DNA from 3 places in the Brevibacillus sp. NSP2.1 genome. Region 2 is predicted to be linked to each of the others. Evidence: riboswitches for the same ligand, from Rfam matches in the RefSeq annotation. Region 2 holds a riboswitch; each other region holds the start of a gene.
What was found. Region 2 has a riboswitch for S-adenosylmethionine ahead of metH (methionine synthase). Riboswitches for the same ligand answer to the same signal wherever they lie in the genome.

Region 1 (6,444 bases), 1.3 Mb from region 2:
TTTGGGCAAGGCCATGGTGCAAAATCTGGAGGCGCTGGAGTTCGCCAACCCTGTGTTTGCCGCGCTGTGGAACAATCGGCACATCGCAAACGTGCAGATTACAGCCAGCGAGACGGTCGGAGTGGAAGAAAGGGCAGGCTTTTACGAGCAGGCCGGAGCACTCCGCGACATGGTGCAAAACCACATGCTGCAAATGCTGATGATGGTCGCCATGCACATCCCCAAGCGGATTACGGCAACCGATATTCGGGCACAAAAGCGCAAGGTGATGGAGGCAGTGCGGCCGCTGAAAATAGAAGAGGTGGCGCAAAACGTCGTGCGCGCCCAGTACAGTGCCGGGCAAATCGGGGAGACGCCTGTTGTTGGCTACCGGGACGAGCCGGGGGTATCGCCTGCGTCCATGACGGAAACGTATATCGCAGCGCGCGTTTGGATCGACGACCCGTTTTGGAGCGGTGTGCCTTTTTACATTCGCACAGGAAAGCGGCTGAAGGAAAAAGCGACCCGCATCGTCATCGAATTCAAAAACCCTTTGGAGCGGCTGTACCGGGAGCAGCAAGAAAAGACATTGCCCAACCTGCTCATCATCAACGTCCATCCCGAAGAAGGAATCGCCTTGCAGTTGAATAGTAAGAATCCGGCCAATAGCGGAAAAATTGAGCCTGTCACGGTTGACTTCAGCGCAGGCCACCAGGACGTGCCAGAGGCGTACGAACGACTGCTGTTCGATGCGCTGCGCGGCGATTCCACTTACTTCGCCCACTGGAACGAAGTGCGGCTGTCGTGGAAATGGGTGGAGCCGATCCTTGCCGCCTTCGAACGCAATCTCGTTCCGCTCGTCTCGTATGAGGCAGGTTCACACGGTCCGGAGGCCGCGCGTGATTTGCTTCGGGAAGAAGGATTTTCCTGGTGGCTAGATCATGTAGAAGAACGTGAGCTGGAGCCAGTGCATCGGTAGTGTGTGCAGAGGGAGTGTCGGGCGCACGAGCGAAAAGGCTACGTGCCCAACCCGGCCCCTTCGACCAGCCAGCGAAAAACTGCCTGCAAATCCCACGACTTTCGGCCAATCAGCCCAAAAACAAGGGGGAAGCGATTCATGCGATTTGGCGTAATCGGTACCAACTGGATTACAGAAGAGTTCATCCAGGCAGGCCATACGGTAGAGGGCTTTTCCCTGCAAGCTGTTTGCTCGCGAACGCTCGAGCGCGCCAAGGAATTTGCGGCCAAGTTCGCGGCTCCTTTTTTCTACACGAATCCCGCAGAGATGGCGGCGAGCGGACAAATCGACGCCGTCTACATTGCCAGCCCCAATTGCTTTCATGCCGAGCAGGCCATCCTGTGCATGAGCTTGGGGCTGCACGTCTTGTGCGAAAAGCCGCTCGCCTCGAATGCGGACGAAGTAGAGGCGATGCTTGCGGCGGCGAAAAAGCATGATGTTCTGCTCATGGAAGCGGTCAAATCGACCCTCGTGCCGAACTTTTTTACGATTCAGGACCATTTGCCCAAGCTGGGGAAAATTCGCCGCTTCATCGCCAGCAATTGCCAGTATTCCTCCCGCTACGATGCGTATCGCGCGGGCGAGGTGCTGCGGGCTTTTGACCCGGCTTACTCCAACGGAGCCTTGATGGATATCGGGATTTACTGTCTCTATCCGGCAATCGTTCTGTTTGGCAAGCCGGAGCAGGTCAAGGCAGAAGGAGTTGTGCTGGCGTCAGGGGTAGACGGAGAAGGCAGCATTCTTTTGAAGTACGAAGAGATGGACGCCATCCTCAGCTTTTCCAAGATTACCACCTCCTATCAGCCAGCGGAAATCCAGGGGGAGGACGCCACGATGGTGATCGATAAAATCAATCACCTGACGCGCATCGAGATTCGCTACCGAGACGGCAGGATCGGGGATGTGACCAGGCCCCAGACGCCGAAGGCGATGCACTACGAAATCAGGGAGTTTATCCGGCTGGCTTCGGCGGGCGCCAGAGAGTCGGCGACCAATTCACATGCAGCCTCCCGATTGACGATGGAAGTCATGGACGAAGCGAGAAGGCAAATCGGCGTCGTCTTCCCGGCCGATTTGCGGCGCGGAAGCAAGCATCCGGAGACAGGGAAGAACGAACAAAACAGGGAGGCGAAACGCGATGAAAATGTTTGATGTGACCGCACCTATTTTTGAAGGGATGACGGTGTACAAAAACAAGCCGGAAAAGCAGCCGAAGATTTTGTCTGCAACAAACGGCTACGTGACCGAGTCGAGAATCGACATGGATGTGCATTCTGGCACACATGTGGACGCGCCGCTGCACATGGTGAAGGACGGGGAGACGTTTGAAAGCATTTCGCTGGAAAAGCTGGTAGGAAACTGCCGCGTACTCGACCTGACGCATGTGGAAGACAAGATCGGGCGAGCCGAGCTGGAAGGTTACGACATTGCGTCGGGAGAGTTTGTCCTGTTTCAAACGAAAAATTCGTGGGAGGATGCTTTTTCGTTCGAGTTCGTCTATTTGGCACAAGACGGCGCAGCGTATTTGGCGGAAAAAGGCGTGCGCGGTGTCGGCACGGATGCATTGGGGATTGAGCGCAGCCAGGAAGGACACCCAACCCACAAAACGTTGTTTGGCGCAGGCGTGATCGTGATTGAGGGCTTGCGGCTTCGCGAGGTGCCCGCAGGAAAATACTTCATGGTTGCTGCCCCGTTAAAGCTGGTCGGCACAGACGCTGCTCCGGCAAGGGTGCTGTTGTTTGAGGGCTGGCAGGGATGAAGGTAAATAAAGCGTTCGCAGGGGGGAGCTGCGGGTTCGGGTACGGGTTCGGGCACGGATACGTATGCCCAACTGCTTTGCGCGACAGAGGGTCTGGCTTGCTATCCCTTTAAAACGGCCGTGATGTTACCACAGAGCATCTGAAAACCGGATGCTCCAAGAAAAGGCCAGACAGCAAAGGAATGACCGTTCCCAAAATCAAAGGAGGCGAAAAGCATGCCAAGTCGACCAAATCGCGAGGAATACGGGGAGTATTTTGCCTACTATGTCGAGCAAGTGCCAGAAGGCGAGTTGACAGCCGTACTGGCGAAGCAACTGGCGCAGACCGTCGAGATGTATGCCGGGCTTACCGAGGCGCAAGCGGAGTATCGCTACGCGCCGGGCAAATGGACCGTAAAAGAAGTGTTGGGGCATCTGATCGATACGGAGCGGATTATGAGCTACCGCTTGCTGCGAATTGCCCGGGGAGATCAGACACCGCTCGTCGGATTTGACGAAAATGCGTATGTTGCGCAAGCTTTTTTTCAGAAACGCGACCTGGCCGATTTGCTCGAAGAATATCAGGCTGTTCGGCAGTCGACGCGCGCTCTGTTGCGGGGAGTGGCAGAGGAGGCGTGGACGCGAACAGGGACGGCCAACGGCAACAAACTGTCCGCACGCACTTTGGCCTATGTCATTGCCGGGCATGAGGCCCATCACTGTCGCATATTGCGGGAAAGGTATTCACTGTAGACGGTATGCAAAAGCGAACCGCGTTGATTTGATTCGTCCCTTTCGCTTGTTTATTCTACCATTTTTCAGGAAAAGTAGAATAGAATGGTAGTAACGATTTGCAAAATTGCATACGGGGGAACAGGTTCCTTGCGGCGATTCGCTGCTAAGGATAATAGGGAAGCTCGGTGCAAATCCGACACGGTCCCGCCACTGTAAGAGGGGAGTTTCGCGCACACAGGCCACTTGTCCAGCCGCTGGACAGGGAAGGCAGCGCCAGACGATGATCCCGAAGTCAGGAGACCTGCCTGTTTCAACAACACTGATGGACCTACGGGAGATAGGGAGGTGTTAGAGGACTCGCCATACTGGCAAACGGACAAGGATGTCTATTGCTTGCCTGCGCATTTTCTAACGATCGGATCTTTTTTCGATCAGTAGAAAATGCGTTTTTTGTTTTGGGGAGAGGAAATCGGCGCTGATTGACCGTGAGCAACTCAAAGGAGGGAGCAGCATGGTTCAGCTTTTCATCTGTCAATGGTGCGGTTATGTCGAAGAACGAGAGCTGTCGGGGGAAAGCGAGGAAGGGCTGGTCCGTTGCGTTTGCTGCAGTACGGAGGAAGTCGAAAGCGTTTTTGCCAGGTGAAGGCGACCGTACATTCGGAACGGTTGTCCCGTTTTTGGCCGTATCTGAACCGTTTCTGACCGCATCTAGCCTGGTTAAAAACGAAAAAGAATTTTGTTGACGAATGCTTTGGAATTTCTTAGAATAGGCTCAACAGCAAACAAAGTTCTTATCCAGAGAGGTGGAGGGTCTGGCCCGATGAAGCCCGGCAACCGTTGCGTAGAGCGACAAGGTGCCAATTCCTGCGGGGCGTTTTCGTTCCGAAAGATAAGAAGCGGGTACATCGTAGCAGTTATGACGAACCTTCTTCTTAACGAAGAAGGTTTTTTGATGTTTCCGCTCAACAAAGGCTTTCTTTTCCAATAAGCTTTTCGCTTGGCCGCTTTCTCGACGAGAAAGAGCAAAAATTCATAGTTTTCTTTATCCAGAGAGGCGGAGGGACTGGCCCGATGAAGCCCGGCAACCGTTACACAGCTTGTGACAAGGTGCCAATTCCTGCAGGGCGGAAGCGTCCTGGGAGATAAGGAGAAGGATTTCGTTGATGCCAAAACCTTCTTCTTAGCGGGAAGGTTTTTTCTTTTTACGAAAATATTGCTATGAGGTGGTAGAAATGAGCGCAGGTGTAGTCAAGGTAGGGCTGCTTGGATTGGGAACAGTAGGGGGCGGCGTCATCAAGACGATTCGTTCGCAGCAGGAGAAGCTGGCTGCGAGATTGGGCAAGCGAATCGAAATTGTCAAAGCATTGGTCCGCGATTCGGAAAAAGAACGGGCCGTTCAGGTAGATCCCGCGCTTTTGACCACGGATTTTGAGGACGTGTTGAAAAGCGATGTGGACATTGTCGTCGAGGTGATGGGGGGCGTCGAGCCGACGTATGACTACGTCCGTGCCTTGATCGAAAAAGGCTGCCACGTGGTGACGGCGAACAAGGAGCTGCTTGCCAAACGTGGCACAGAGTTGGTCGATCTGGCAAACCGGCATCAGGTCCATCTGGCCTATGAGGCGAGCGTGGCAGGCGGCATCCCGATTTTGAGCGTGCTGCGACAGTTTTTGCGCACGAACGATATTCAAGGAGTGCGCGGCATTCTCAACGGTACGACGAACTTCATCCTGACGAAAATGGAAGCGGAGCAGCTTCCCTATCAGGAAGTGTTGAAGCAAGCGCAGGAGCTGGGGTATGCGGAAGCCGATCCGCGCTCTGACGTGGAAGGATTCGACGCGATGTACAAACTGTACATTCTCGCGCAGCTTGTGTACGGAGAATCGCTGCCGCTTGCAAATGTCGTGCGCAAAGGGATTGCCGATTTGTCTCCTGGTCACATCCGTATCGCAAACGAGCTGGGCTACCGGATCAAGCTGATTGCCCAGGCGCACAAAACAGAGCAAGGAATCCGGCTCTCGGTTCAGCCGACCATGCTGCCTGTCGCTCATCCGCTGGCGCAAATTCAGGATGCTTTCAACGCTGTTCAGCTTTCCGGAAACATCGTAGGCGATCTGCTGTTTACGGGCAGAGGCGCAGGCGAGCTGCCGACGGCAAGCGCCGTTGTCGAGGATTTGGCTTATTTGTTGACGCAGCCGTTTACCCCGCATCCGGCCTGGAAGGAAAAAACGGCCGAAGCGCAGCCGGGTCAATGGCAGGACGAGCGCGTGCTGTGTTATCTCGAAGGCTCGTGTCTCGCTGCGACGCCTGATCGCGTCCTGCATTTCTTGCGCGAGGCGGGCGTGACGGTGACGAAGCTGAAAGTCCAATTCGATCTGGGCGGAGTATTGCGCGCGGGGTTGATCGTAACAGGGATTCGCGAAGAGCACGAGGAAGTGCTGAAAAGCGATTTTGGCCTGTCCGTCCGCTGCTTCCCGCTGCTGGAAACGGCATAACCCGAAAAAGCGGCGCAAAAGAAAAAACGGGCAGGCAGCAAGGACGAATGCCAGATGGATGGCGTCCTACTGCCTGCCGTTTTTGTCCGAATGCTTGGGGGGATCAGGGGCGGAGCCGTTTTGCTGGTTTCCCGGGAAGACGGCTTTTTCCCATTTGGTCATGAAATAGCCCGAGAGCAGAAAAACGCCAATGGCTGCTACGGTAATGATGGCTCCTGTCATGCTCTCCCTCCTTTTGCTCGTAAAAGCGGTCTTGCTATGGTTTACGAATAAGGCTTGGAGAGGTTTCAGCCAAAAGAACAGGGATGCGCCCGTTTTTTCATGAGCGGCTTCCGGCTGAAGTGGCGAATAGGACGGGGGTTATACTATGCCATGCTAACTTCCCCGCACGCGGCCCTCTGCGTCAATCTGGACGTTTTCCGAGAGCGATTCGATTCGCTTGCGCAAAGCGGCTCCATCTGTGGCGTTCATCGGCACGG
Region 2 (6,444 bases):
CCAGATCGTAGTTTTCGGATGGATCAAACGGAATGAGCCGATTGTCGTTGCCGCTGCGCAGGTAGGGGGAGCGCCAGTTTTCCGGGAAGCGGTACGGCTGCTCGCCGAACATCAGTCCCAGGACGTCATCGGAGTCAATCGGCAGGAAGTGATCGTAGTTGTCCCTGCGGCCCCCTTCCGACAGGTTGATATGGGACAAAAAGTAGCGCAAATAATGTTCTCCTGTTTCGGTATGCTTTACGATGGAGTAGCTTTCAAATTCGGAGCTTTCCAGTTCTTTTATCGTTTCTATACAGGACAGAAATTCGTCCTTTTCACGCGCGAGCAGAGCGTCCATTGTCGATCGTTCCTTTCATCGGTTTGGGTAGCCTCATGATAGCAAAAGCGTTTCGCTCTGACAATGAAGGCAGAGCGGTCAAGTGCCATCCTGTTGAAAAAAGTTAACTAACGATGCTTCTCACAAAAAGCCCGTAGCTGGATCAATGGCGGCGAGAAGGCAACGGTCGCGCCTGCGGCAGCAGAAAAAGTCGCGCAAGCCTTTTGGAAAACGATGGTGGGGGAAGAAGCCGACGTTTACGAGCGCCAGGCGACAGAGGTTTATGCGGATGAGCATTGGCGCAACGGAACGTGGATGAACGTCAGCGACCAGCGGATGGAAAACGGCAAGCCTGTCCCGTATGACGTCCTGACCGTCCAGGTGGACAAGCGTGAGCGCGTCGCCTTTTACGGCAGGCGGTCTGGCTGCGATCGCACTGTCCATGACATGAAAAAAGAGGCTATCCCTTCAAGCCAAGGCAAGGGGGATAGCCTCTTCCTGTCATTTACTTAGCAGTCGTCGTTCGAACACCCGACAATGACCAGCAGGATAAACAGTACGAGCACCAATGCGAAGCTGTCTCCAAAGATGCCGTGTCCGCAGTAAGATGTACTCACGTTTGTTCCCCCTCCTTTCCGTTATGCTACAGTCTATACACGAACGCACAGATTGGCGTGGGCGAATGCCCGGTATGCGCAAAAATGGGCGCAGAAGAGCGGGAAGAGTGTAAAGAATAGACAAATTCTCAATTGACGAAGACTTTTCGCGGTGTTAAGATACTTTCAAACATCAAACCTGAAAGCAAAAAATGAATAGCATAGTAACAACTCTTATCAAGAGAGGCAGAGGGACTGGCCTGATGAAGCCTCGGCAACCGGTTAAAATCCGGTGCCAATTCCAGCAAAGCTACGTGCTTTGAAAGATGAGAGGATGGTTCAGGCGCAAGTGTATCCGCGGACAAATCCTCTTCTTTCAAAGAAGAGGATTTTTTGATGCAAAAAACGGCTGAGAATAAACCGACGCAAGGGAGAAAAGGAGCACGTCAATGAAACCCACTTTTCGCGAACAGCTTTCCCGGAAAATTCTGATTCTGGACGGTGCGATGGGCACCATGCTGCAGCAGGCGAACCTGACCGCCGATGATTTTGGCGGCGAAGCGTACGACGGCTGCAACGAGCTGCTGAATTTGACCAGGCCCGATGTGATTCGCTCCATCCATGAAAAATATTTGGAAGCGGGAGCGGACATCGTGGAGACCAATACATTCGGGGCGACTTCGGTCGTGTTGGCCGAATACGATGTCGCGGACAAGGACCTGGAAATCAATATCGCCGCTGCCCGTCTGGCGAAGGAAGCAGTCGATGCCTACTCCACAGCCGAATGGCCGCGCTACGTGGCGGGGGCGATGGGGCCGACGACGAAAACGCTGGCACTGACAGGCGGCGTCACTTTCGAGGAACTGGTGGAGTCGTACTACCGCCAGGCAAAAGGGTTGATTATCGGCGGGGTGGACGTCCTGTTGCTGGAGACGTCGCAGGATACGCTGAACGTCAAGGCAGGCGGGATCGGCATTCGCCAGGCGTTTGAAGAACTGAACGTAGAACTGCCGGTGATGCTGTCCGGAACGATCGAGCCGATGGGTACGACTTTGGCGGGGCAAAACATTGAAGCGTTCTACATCTCGCTTGAGCACCTGAAGCCCGTGACGATCGGCCTGAACTGTGCGACAGGGCCGGAATTTATGCGCGACCATCTGCGCACGTTGTCCGGCTTGGCCCAATGTGGGGTAAGCTGCTATCCAAACGCCGGGCTGCCGGACGAAAACGGGCACTACCACGAGACGCCGCAAGGACTTGCTGCGAAAATGCGCGCTTTTGCCGAGCAAGGCTGGCTGAACGTGGCAGGCGGCTGCTGCGGAACGACGCCTGACCACATCCGGGCAATGGCGGAGGCGCTCAAAGACTGCAAGCCGCGCCAGGCAACAGAGCAGGCGGTCAGTGCCGTATCCGGCATCGAGGTCGTCTACGTCGAGGACGACAATCGCCCGCTTCTGGTCGGGGAGCGCACGAACGTCATCGGCTCGAAAAAATTCCGCGATCTGATCGCAGCAGGGCAGTACGAGGAAGCGTCCGACATCGCCCGCGCCCAGGTGAAGCGCGGGGCGCACGTCATCGACATTTGCCTGGCTGACCCGGATCGCGACGAGTATGCGGACATGGAAAAGTTTTTGCAGTTCGTCGTGAAAAAGGTCAAGGCTCCGCTCATGATCGACTCGACAGACGCGAAAGTGATGGAGCTGGGCTTGCGTTATTCCCAGGGAAAAGCGATTCTCAACTCGATCAACCTGGAGGACGGACTGGAGCGCTTTGAAGAAGTGGCTCCGCTAATCCGCAAGTTCGGGGCGGCCGTCGTCGTCGGGACGATCGAGGAAGCCGGAATGGCGATCACCCGCGAGAAAAAGCTTGAGGTCGCGAAGCGCTCCTATGACATATTGGTCAACCAGTACGGCATCCCGCCGCAGGATATCATTTTTGACCCGCTCGTCTTTCCGGTAGGGACGGGAGATGAACAGTACATCGGCTCCGCGCGGGAGACGGTGGAGGGGATTCGCCTCATTAAAGAAGCGATGCCACAGTGCAAGACGATTCTTGGCGTCAGCAACGTTTCCTTCGGTTTGCCGCCAGCGGGACGCGAAGTGCTCAACGCGGTGTTTTTGTACCATACGACGCTCGCCGGACTTGATTTTGCCATCGTCAATACGGAGAAGCTGGAGCGCTACGCTTCGATCCCGGAGGACGAGCGCAAGCTGGCGGAAGCGCTGCTGTTTGAAACAAACGACGAGACATTGGCAGCCTTTACGGAGTTTTACCGCCAGAAGAAAAAAGAAGTGCGCGTGGAAGCTTCCTCGCTGACGCTGGAAGAGCGGCTGGCCCGCTATGTGGTGGAAGGCTCGAAGGACGGCCTGGTCGACGATTTGAAGCTGGCACTGGAAAAGTACACGCCGCTGGAAATCATTAACGGTCCGCTGATGGCCGGGATGGAAGAGGTCGGCCGTCTGTTCAACGGCAACCAGCTCATCGTTGCGGAAGTGCTGCAAAGCGCGGAAGTCATGAAAGCGTCCGTCTCGTTTTTGGAGCCGTTCATGGAAAAGAGCGATTCCGCGTCGAAAGGCAAAATTTTGCTGGCGACCGTCAAAGGCGACGTGCACGACATCGGCAAAAATCTGGTGGAGATCATTTTGGCCAACAACGGCTACAACGTCGTGAACCTGGGGATCAAAGTGCCGCCTGAGCAACTGATTGCCGCCTGCCGCAAAGAGAAGCCGGATGCGATCGGCCTGTCCGGGCTGCTGGTGAAGTCGGCCCAGCAGATGGTCATTACCGCACAGGACTTGCGTGCGGCGGGAATCGACGTGCCGATGATGGTCGGAGGGGCGGCGTTGACCCGCAAGTTCACCTCCAACCGGATTGCGCCTGAATACCGCGGGGTTGTGCTGTACGCCAAAGACGCGATGGACGGCCTCGATCTCGTCAACCGTCTGCAAAACCCGGAGGAGCGCGAGCGGCTGATCGCGGAACAGCAGGATTTGGCCGAAGCGGCTGCTGCCGCTGCTGCACAGCCTGTCGTGCAGGAGAAAAAAGCTCCGCTCCCGGCGCGTTCGGCCATCAGCAGAACCGTTCCGATCCACCTGCCGCCGGATTGCGACCGCCATGTGCTGCGCCAATACCCGATCAGCCACTTGCAGCCGTACTTGAACTTGCGCATGCTGCTCGGCAAGCATCTGGGCGTGCGCGGCAATGTGGAAAAGCTGCTCGAAGCGGGCGACGAAAAAGTGCTGGAGCTGTACGGCGTGGTCGAGGAACTATTAAAGGAAGCGAAGCAGCGCGGAACGATTACTGCGCACGGCGTGTACCAGTTTTTCCCGGCGCAAGCGGACGGCAACGATATTATCGTCTACGATCCAAACGATCACAGCAAAGTGCTGGAGCGCTTCTCGTTCCCGCGCCAGCCGGAGGAACCGCATCTGTGTCTGTCTGATTTCTTGCGCCCGGTCGAGAGCAAGGAAATGGATTACGTCGGCTTTTTGACTGTGACGGCAGGGGGCGGTATCCGCGAGCGTTCGACGGAACTGAAGGAGCGCGGCGACTATTTGCGCTCGCACGTCTTGCAGGCGCTCGCTCTGGAGTTGGCGGAGGCGTTCGCCGAGCGGATTCACCACATGATGCGCGACGTCTGGGGGATTCCCGATCCGGCGGAGATGACCATGCTGGAGCGCTTCGGTGCCCGTTACCAAGGCATTCGCGTGTCGTTCGGCTATCCGGCTTGCCCGAATCTGGAGGACCAGGCGCAGTTGTTCCGTCTGCTGCGGCCAGAGGATATCGGCGTTCAGTTGACAGAAGGCTTCATGATGGAGCCGGAAGCATCTGTCTCCGCGATGGTATTTGCCCACCCGGAAGCGCGCTACTTTAACGCGGGTCCGTCGGTGTTTGAAGTATAGATCGTCTAATGAAATGGGAGAGAAGGGATTGAGTTGACGACGAGCAAGAAAGACTTACGGGACTATTTGCAAGATCACCTGCTGGTCGGAGACGGAGCCATGGCGACCCAGCTACATGCGCTGGGTGCCCCGGTTGGCGTCAGCTTTGAAGAATTGTGTTTATCCAATCCGCGCGTGGTGCATGAGGTTCATGCCTCGTACTATCAGGCGGGGGCGCGCCTTTTGGAGACGAATACGTTTTCGGCGAACCGCGACGCGCTCAGCCGCTACGGCCTGGAGCACAAGGTAGCGCGGATCAACCGTCTCGCTGTGGCGATCGCTCGCGAGGCGGCACAGGATGATGCGTATGTAGCGGGCAGCATCGGCTCGATTTTAGCCGGACGGGTCAAGAAAAAGGTACTGGATGAATATCGCGACCAGTACGAGGAACAGGCAATCGCCCTGTTGCACGCAGGCGCAGACGCGCTGATTTTGGAGACGTTTCTCGATCTGGAGGAGCTATTGCTGGCGATTGAGGTCATCCGTCCGTTGACAGATGTGCCGGTCATCGCCCAGCTTGCGACGCTCGAAGTCGGGCGGACGCGCGACGGCTACTCGTTGACAGACGCTTTTCCGCAGTTGAAAAAGGCAGGAGCTGACATCATCGGCCTGAACTGCCGTTTGGGTCCGGCTGAAATTTTGCGCTCTTTTGAAGGGACGATCTTCCCGGACGATTCGCTGCTGTCGGCGTTTCCAAACGCAGGAAGGCTGGGCATGACGGACGGGGAGTACGCCTTCAAGTCGTCTCCCGAATACTTTGCCGAAAGCGCCTTGCGCCTGAGGGACCAGGGAGTTCGCCTGATCGGCGGCTGCTGCGGAACGACTCCTGCGCACGTGAAGGCGATGGCAGACGCGCTCGCTTCGCAACAGCCGAAAGCCCGCGTCAATCCGCCCGTTGCCCTGGTCGAGCGCCCGCACATTTCCGTGCAAAGCACCCACGAGCGGGAAAAGCCGAGCATTGTCGAGCGGGTCAAAACAGGCACGACGATCATCGTCGAATTTGATCCGCCGCGCGATCTCGACGCCGAGCAGTTTTTGGACGGTTGCTGCGAACTGCACAAGGCCGGGGCGGATGCGATCACCCTGGCGGACAATTCGCTCGCCACTGTGCGGATGAGCAACATGGCGCTCGGCGCGCTGATGAAAAACAGGCATGGGATCGACCCGCTGCTGCACATCGCCTGCCGCGACCGCAATCTGATCGGTCAGCAATCCCACCTCATGGGGCTGCACGCGCTCGGCATCGATCAAATTCTCGTCATCACGGGCGACCCGTCGCGCTTCGGCGATTTGCCGGGGGCAAGCTCGGTGTTTGACGTTACTTCCTTCGATCTGATCCGCATGGTGAAGCAACTGAACGAAGGCGTCTCGTTCTCGGGACGTCCGCTGAAGCAAAAAGCCCAGTTTATCGTCGGCGCGGCCTTCAACCCGAACGTCCGCAACATGGCGGCAGCCGTCGCCCGACTGGAAAAGAAAGTCGAGGCCGGGGCCGATTACATCATGACTCAGCCGGTGTACGACGTCGAATCGATCCGGCAGGTGCACGAGGCGACCAAGCACATCGGGATTCCCGTCTTTATCGGAATCATGC
Region 3 (6,444 bases), 1.8 Mb from region 2:
TCAACCGATGCGCGACGAACTGACGCGCAACGGATTTGTAGAGCTGCGCACAGCAGAAGAGGTTGAGCAGACGCTGCCAAACGCAAAAGGTCTGACGCTGGTAGTCGTAAACTCGGTTTGCGGCTGCGCGGCAGGGCTGGCTCGTCCGGCAGTGGTTCATTCCTTGAACCATTCCACCAAGCCAGACAACATTTACACTGTATTTGCAGGACAAGACAAGGAAGCGACAGCGAAAGCCCGCGAGTACTTTGAAGGCTACGCGCCATCTTCCCCGTCTTTTGCGATCATGAAGGACGGCAAAATCATGACGATGATCGAGCGTCATCAGATTGAGAACAACGACCTGCAAACGATCTCCAACCTGTTGACTACCGCTTACGACACGTACAAATAAGCTAGCATGGCCATGACAAGACGCTCGCGAACGGGCGTCTTGTTTCACATCCCGATGAACCTGAAAGGAGCTGCCCGCAGCATGCAGACCCGATCGTTTGGACGAGATCCGCATCAAGTCTCTTTGCTCGGCTTCGGCGCCCAGCGAATTGTGGACGAGCACGATTGCACCGAGGAGCAGGCAATCGCCATCATTCGGCGCGCCGTAGAAGCAGGAGTCAATTACTTTGATACAGCCCCTACATACAGCGCTGGACAGTCGGAGACACGGGTAGGACTGGGGCTTGCAGGCTTGCGCGACCGCGTGTGGATCGCGACGAAGACGGGAGGACGCACGCGCGACCTGGCCCTGAAAGATTTGGAGGGCAGCTTGAAGCGGCTGCAGACCGATTACGTCGACGAGTGGCGGATGCACAACATCATGCAGCCGCACGATCTGGAGGCGATTTTTGCAAAAGGAGGCGCGCTGGAAGCGATGCTGGAAGCGCGAGAGCAAGGCTTGATCCGCAAAATCAGCATCAGCGGGCACACAGACCCGCGCCTGCTGGCAGAAGCGATTCGCCGCTTTCCTTTTGACAGCGCCCTCGTCGCTTTGTCTGCTCTCGATCATTTCATCTACAGCTTTGCGCACGATTTCGTTCCGCAAGCGGTGGAAAAAGGCGTCGCGGTCATCGGCATGAAAGTGATGGGGCTGGGCAAGCTGGCTCCGTGGACAGAGCAAGCGCTGCGCTATACGTGGAGTCTCCCCGTTTCGACGGCGATCCTCGGCGTGAGCAGAATGGACGAGCTGGAAGCGGACTTGGCCGCGGCCAACGCCTTCGTGCCGATGACGGACATCGAACGCGTGGAGCTGTTTCAACAGATCATGCCGCTGGTGCGCCCGGACGTGCTGCGCTGGAAGGCGCGCGAATGGATGGCTGGCGAATGGTATCAGTTGCCGGAGCTGTCTTTTTGACAAAAGCGAAAGTCTCTTCTGATTTTCTGGAAGGGGCTTTCTTTTTGTTTTTTAGAGCGTGGCTGGAAACAAGCTGGTGGTGATAACCGGAGCTAGGCGAGGATTGGGCAGGTCGATGGCAGAGCGATTTCACGAAGCAGGCTGGAGCGTGGCAGGCTGTGGCCGTTCGGCCGTGGCGCTCGATCCGGGCGGCAGTATTGACACCTCCATGCTGCGTTCCTGCTCGCCGCAGGAAGTGGCAATGACCCCGGCCAGCGAGGTGCCGATGGCCATTCCCAGGTTGTTCGCGACATATACGATGTTGAACAGCTCTCGGCGCTGCTCTTTCCAGCGAAAGCCGATGAACGCCTGAATCGCCGGGAACGACAGGTTGAAGGTAAAGCCAAGCCCGGTCATCAGCGCGATGTAAACAGGCCAGCTATTCGTGAGCGGAATCGACAACTGGATGAGTCCTTGAACCAGCAAGGCCCCGACAATCAGCCGTTTGGCGCCCAGGCGGTGAAAAAGCGTCCCGCCGACGAACTGCCCCACAATTCCTGCCAGCGATTAAACCATCAGCACAAAGCCTGCCTCGGTCATGGAGCGTTGCAAAATCGTATGTACGTACAAAGTGGTAAGCGGCAACATGAAAGCGCTGCCGGAAGAGTTGATGAAGCTCGCAACCAGGAAGAACAGGGCTACTCGCGGATACCGCTGCAAAAAGGAAGTGGGAGAAATCACGGCCGGTCACCCCTTTGGGATTGTGTTGCTTGTAGTATAACGAATATTTTAAACATTGCAAACATAAAAATATAAAAAGTGAAAAGCACCCAAATAAAGGCTGCTCCACATCCTATAGATTCGAGTATACTAAACAAGTGGTGAGATGAGTTCATGTGATACAGAGAATAAAAGGTGGAGTAGTTCTTTATGCGAATGTGGAAACGGGTGTTGCTCCTGATGTTTGTCGCGATTGCCGCGACAGCAGGTTATTACGGATACTCTTTTTATCAGTTTGCTCACAATATTCAAGAGCCGAATGTCATTCGGCCAGCCCCGCCGGATGGCGGTGCCGCGACGAAAGCGGCGGAGATTCCGGAATGGGATGGCGAAGAGCGGGTGAACATCCTGTTGATGGGGGTGGACCGCAGGGGAATGAAAAATAACGGGCTCCCCCGTTCGGACTCGATGATGCTCGTCAGTATCGACCCGGCCTCCAAGCGCTACGACGTATTTTCCATTTTGCGCGACACGTACGTAGACATTCCGGGGAACGGCAGCTCGCGCATCAACTCGGCGATCGTGGAGGGCGGACCGGAACTGGCGATGAAGACCGTCAGCCAGTTTACAGGGCTTCCGGTGGACCGCTACGTCATCACCGACTTTGAAGGCTTCAAGGCTTTGATTGACTCTGTCGGTGGTGTCGAGATTGATGTGGAAAAAAATATGTACTATCACGACCCGACCGATAAAGGCATCTACGACATCAATTTGAAAAAGGGACTGCAGCAACTGGATGGCAACAAGGCTCTGCAATACGTTCGTTTTCGCCATGACGCCACATCGGACTACACGCGCACAGAGCGTCAGCGCAAGCTGCTGACGGCTGTGGTGAGCCAGATGAAGAGCGGCACGACCTTGATTCAATTGCCGTCCATCCTGAAAGAAGTGACGCCGTATATCCAGACGAATATCAGTTCCATGGATATGCTGAGGCTGTCTGCGCTTGGGCTGAAATTAAACACCGCGGAGCCAGGCAACTACCAATTGCCGCCAATGGGGATGTTCCGCGAATCCCATCGGGCAGGCGCGGTGCTCATTCCGGATGTCGACCAGATCCAGTCTTTTATCAAGGAAAAGCTGGAACCGCCAGCAGAAGAAGCGGTTTCGCAAACGAATAGCACGACCGATAGCAACGAAAACAGCACGCCAAATTGAGCGTGCTGTTTTTTTGTGTTTTCGGGCAGACTAACCATGATTTGCTATGTATGGGGGTGAGGGGAATGGACCAGGAGATTGCGCGTAAATGGTTTTCCCATACAGGGGACTTGCGAACGGAACATATCGACGAGCCGGACGGCCGCATGCGGCTGTATTTTTTGACCAGCATGGCGGATGCCAAGTCGTTTACAGCGAGCTCATCCCGAAGCTGAGAGAAATTTGTCTGGCTGAGGCAAGCATAGGGGAAGTGGAGCGGCAGCTCGGGGGAGCCGGGAGCAATCGGGTCTATCACACCCAGGAGGCGATTCAGCGCCTGCTCGAAGGCTATCGCCCAAGGAAGCGTTTCTCATCAAGCTCGTGCACGGGAAATTCCGGATTGGCAGCTACGACACGTCCGTCCCGGCGCAAATTTTCGGGAAGACCGACAAGAACCGCGGCAATCCCAAGGATATGGTGCACCTTGCTTTTGACACGATTTCCAGCAACGCCCGAATCAAGCTGGAGCAAGTATCGCCGCCGGTGTTCGATATTCGCATACGCTTGAAGGCGAGAATCCTTGAGAAAGCGACGTTTCATTTTCACGTCAATGCCACCATCATTCGCAACGGAGTAATGGATTAAAAAAGTTTTTCCTGTGATTGCTATTGACGGGATATTTTCAAAAAGGATATAATCCGGTTTGTATCATGAAAATATGAAAAACGAACATAATATACGTGGAAATCTTTCTTATCAAGAGAGGCGGAGGGACAGGCCCGATGAAGCCCGGCAACCGGTTCATTTTTTGAAATGGACGTCGCGGTGCCAATTCCTACAAGATTGGTTGGATCTTGATAGATGAGAAGGGTGGATGCGAACGTATACATGCGTTGCAGCCCCTTTTTCGTTTATGAAAAAGGGGTTTTTACGTTTTTCACAAGGATTTTGCTGGGAGGTGGATGCGTTGATTCAATTGAAAAATTTGCATAAAAGCTATCAAGTGCAGGGCAAGACGATTCCGGCGTTGCTCGGGATTGATCTTTCTATAGATAAAGGGGAAATTTACGGGATTATCGGCCATTCCGGGGCGGGGAAAAGTACCTTGATCCGCTGCATCAACCTGCTGGAGCGCCCTACGTCGGGACAAGTCATCGTCGATGGGGTCGACCTGACCAAGCTCGACGACGTCAAGCTGCAGGAAAAGCGCCGCGAGATCGGGATGATTTTCCAGCACTTCAACCTGCTGTCCTCGTCCACCGTCGGGGAAAATGTCGCGTTTCCGCTCAAGCTGGCCAAGCGTCCGAAGGCGGAGATTCAGAAAAAAGTGGACGATCTGCTCAAGCTGGTAGGGCTGGAAGCGCACCGGGACAAATACCCGTCCCAGTTGTCCGGCGGCCAGAAGCAGCGCGTCGGCATCGCACGGGCGCTGGCAAACGATCCGAAAGTGCTGCTGTGTGACGAAGCGACCTCGGCGCTCGATCCGCAGACGACCAACTCGATTTTGGCGCTGCTTTTGGACATCAACCGCAAGCTGGGATTGACCATCGTGCTGATTACGCACGAGATGCACGTCATCCGCTCCATTTGCGACCGCGTAGGCGTGATCGACGGCGGAAAAATCGTCGAGTCGGGCGAGGTGCTGGACGTGTTTCTCAAGCCGCAGCATCCGACTACGCAGGAATTTGTCGAGCAGGTGGCAGATTCCACCGAGCTGCGCGAAGCTGTCGCGCACGAAAAAGCAGCGGGGAACCGCACGATTGCGCGCGTCACCTTCCTGGGAGAAAAGACGTACCAGCCGATTTTGTTCCAGACGATGCAGGAGACAGGCACAGTATTCAGCATTTTGCAGGGAACGATTTCCCGCATGAAGGATACGCCGTACGGCCAACTGGTCGTCGAACTGGAAGGCGATGTCCGTCAAAACGAAAAAACCATCGAGACGTTGCGTCAGCGTGGTTTGGAAGTAGAGGTGATATAGATGGACTGGACAATGGAAAATGTGGATTGGTCGGAGATCGCTGAGGGTACACTAGACACACTGACGATGCTGGGTTTCTCCACGTTGTTTACGATCCTGATCGGCTTGCCGCTGGGAATCATTTTATTCCTTACTTCACGTGGACAGTTGCTGCAAAACAAGGCGTTTTACTCGGTTGCTTCATTCATCGTCAACGTATTGCGTTCCGTGCCGTTCATCATTCTGATGATCTTGCTGATTCCGGTCACGAAACTGATCGTCGGCACTTCGCTCGGCGTACTCGGAGCGATTCCGCCGCTCGTGATCGGGGCCGCCCCGTTTTTTGCGCGGCTGGTGGAAACCTCTCTGCGCGAGGTAGATCGCGGAGTCATTGAGGCCGCCCAGTCGATGGGGGCGTCCAATTGGCAAATCATCTGGAACGTCCTGCTGCCAGAGTCTCGTCCGGGACTGGTGGCCGGAATTACGATTACGACCGTTGCGCTCGTGTCCTACACGGCCATGTCCGGGGTAATCGGCGGCGGCGGTCTGGGCGACTTGGCTATCCGTTACGGTTATCAGCGCTTCCAGACCGATGTCATGATTGTCACTGTCGTCATTTTGCTCGTGTTGGTGCAGATCTTACAGTCGCTGGGTGATCGCCTGGTATTGCGTTTCAGCCGCAAGTAAGGTCTTTCCCATAGAAGTTTGCAAGTACAAAGATCAAAAAAAGTAGGGGGAAATCATTTATGAAAAAGCTAGTCGTATCTGTACTTTCTACCGTATTGGCATTTTCTTTGGCAGCGTGCGGAGGCAAAACGGAGACTGCTCCAGCTCCAGCCGAAGGCGGCGCACAAGGCGGACAACAAGAAGTGACATTGAAAGTAGGCGCTTCTCCGGTTCCACACGCAGCAATCCTGAAGCACATCGCACCAAAACTGAAAGAACAAGGCGTAAACCTGGAAGTACAAGAGTTCACCGACTACGTACAACCAAACGTACAGCTCAACGAAAAACAACTCGACGCAAACTTCTTCCAGCACAAGCCTTACCTGGAAGACTTCAATAAAGGACAAAACATGGATCTGCAACCTGTAGTTGCGGTTCACATCGAGCCATTTGGCGCTTACAGCAAAAAAGTGAAATCGGTTGACGAACTGGCGGAAGGCGCAACTATCGCGCTGCCAAACGACCCGACCAATAGCGGCCGCGCCCTCGCTCTCCTGGAGAAAAACGGCGTCAT

Region 1: another riboswitch for S-adenosylmethionine. It lies ahead of M655_RS10830 (homoserine dehydrogenase); the one in region 2 lies ahead of metH (methionine synthase).
Region 3: another riboswitch for S-adenosylmethionine. It lies ahead of M655_RS25885 (methionine ABC transporter ATP-binding protein); the one in region 2 lies ahead of metH (methionine synthase).

Annotation. Positions count from the first base shown of each region.
Region 1 is NZ_CP048274.1:2,156,387-2,162,830, forward strand. It holds gene zwf (glucose-6-phosphate dehydrogenase) at 1-958, shown strand, start outside; gene M655_RS10815 (Gfo/Idh/MocA family protein) at 1,097-2,149, shown strand; gene M655_RS10820 (cyclase family protein) at 2,136-2,756, shown strand; gene M655_RS10825 (DinB family protein) at 2,973-3,488, shown strand; cobalamin riboswitch at 3,594-3,793, shown strand; SAM riboswitch class I at 4,259-4,366, shown strand; SAM riboswitch class I at 4,510-4,619, shown strand; gene M655_RS10830 (homoserine dehydrogenase) at 4,703-5,965, shown strand; gene M655_RS10835 (hypothetical protein) at 6,032-6,187, opposite strand; gene M655_RS10840 (CapA family protein) at 6,341-6,444, opposite strand, start outside.
Region 2 is NZ_CP048274.1:3,470,952-3,477,395, reverse strand. It holds gene M655_RS16855 (hypothetical protein) at 1-337, opposite strand, end outside; gene M655_RS16850 (hypothetical protein) at 551-829, shown strand; gene M655_RS16845 (YjcZ family sporulation protein) at 826-933, opposite strand; SAM riboswitch class I at 1,144-1,245, shown strand; gene metH (methionine synthase) at 1,362-4,814, shown strand; gene M655_RS16835 (bifunctional homocysteine S-methyltransferase/methylenetetrahydrofolate reductase) at 4,848-6,444, shown strand, end outside.
Region 3 is NZ_CP048274.1:5,261,031-5,267,474, reverse strand. It holds gene M655_RS25925 (BrxA/BrxB family bacilliredoxin) at 1-394, shown strand, start outside; gene M655_RS25920 (aldo/keto reductase) at 476-1,348, shown strand; gene M655_RS25910 (MFS transporter) at 1,478-1,879, opposite strand; gene M655_RS25905 (hypothetical protein) at 1,895-2,068, opposite strand; gene M655_RS25900 (LCP family protein) at 2,258-3,265, shown strand; gene M655_RS25895 (hypothetical protein) at 3,331-3,480, shown strand; gene M655_RS25890 (hypothetical protein) at 3,626-3,889, shown strand; SAM riboswitch class I at 3,995-4,112, shown strand; gene M655_RS25885 (methionine ABC transporter ATP-binding protein) at 4,212-5,225, shown strand; gene M655_RS25880 (methionine ABC transporter permease) at 5,226-5,891, shown strand; gene M655_RS25875 (MetQ/NlpA family ABC transporter substrate-binding protein) at 5,951-6,444, shown strand, end outside.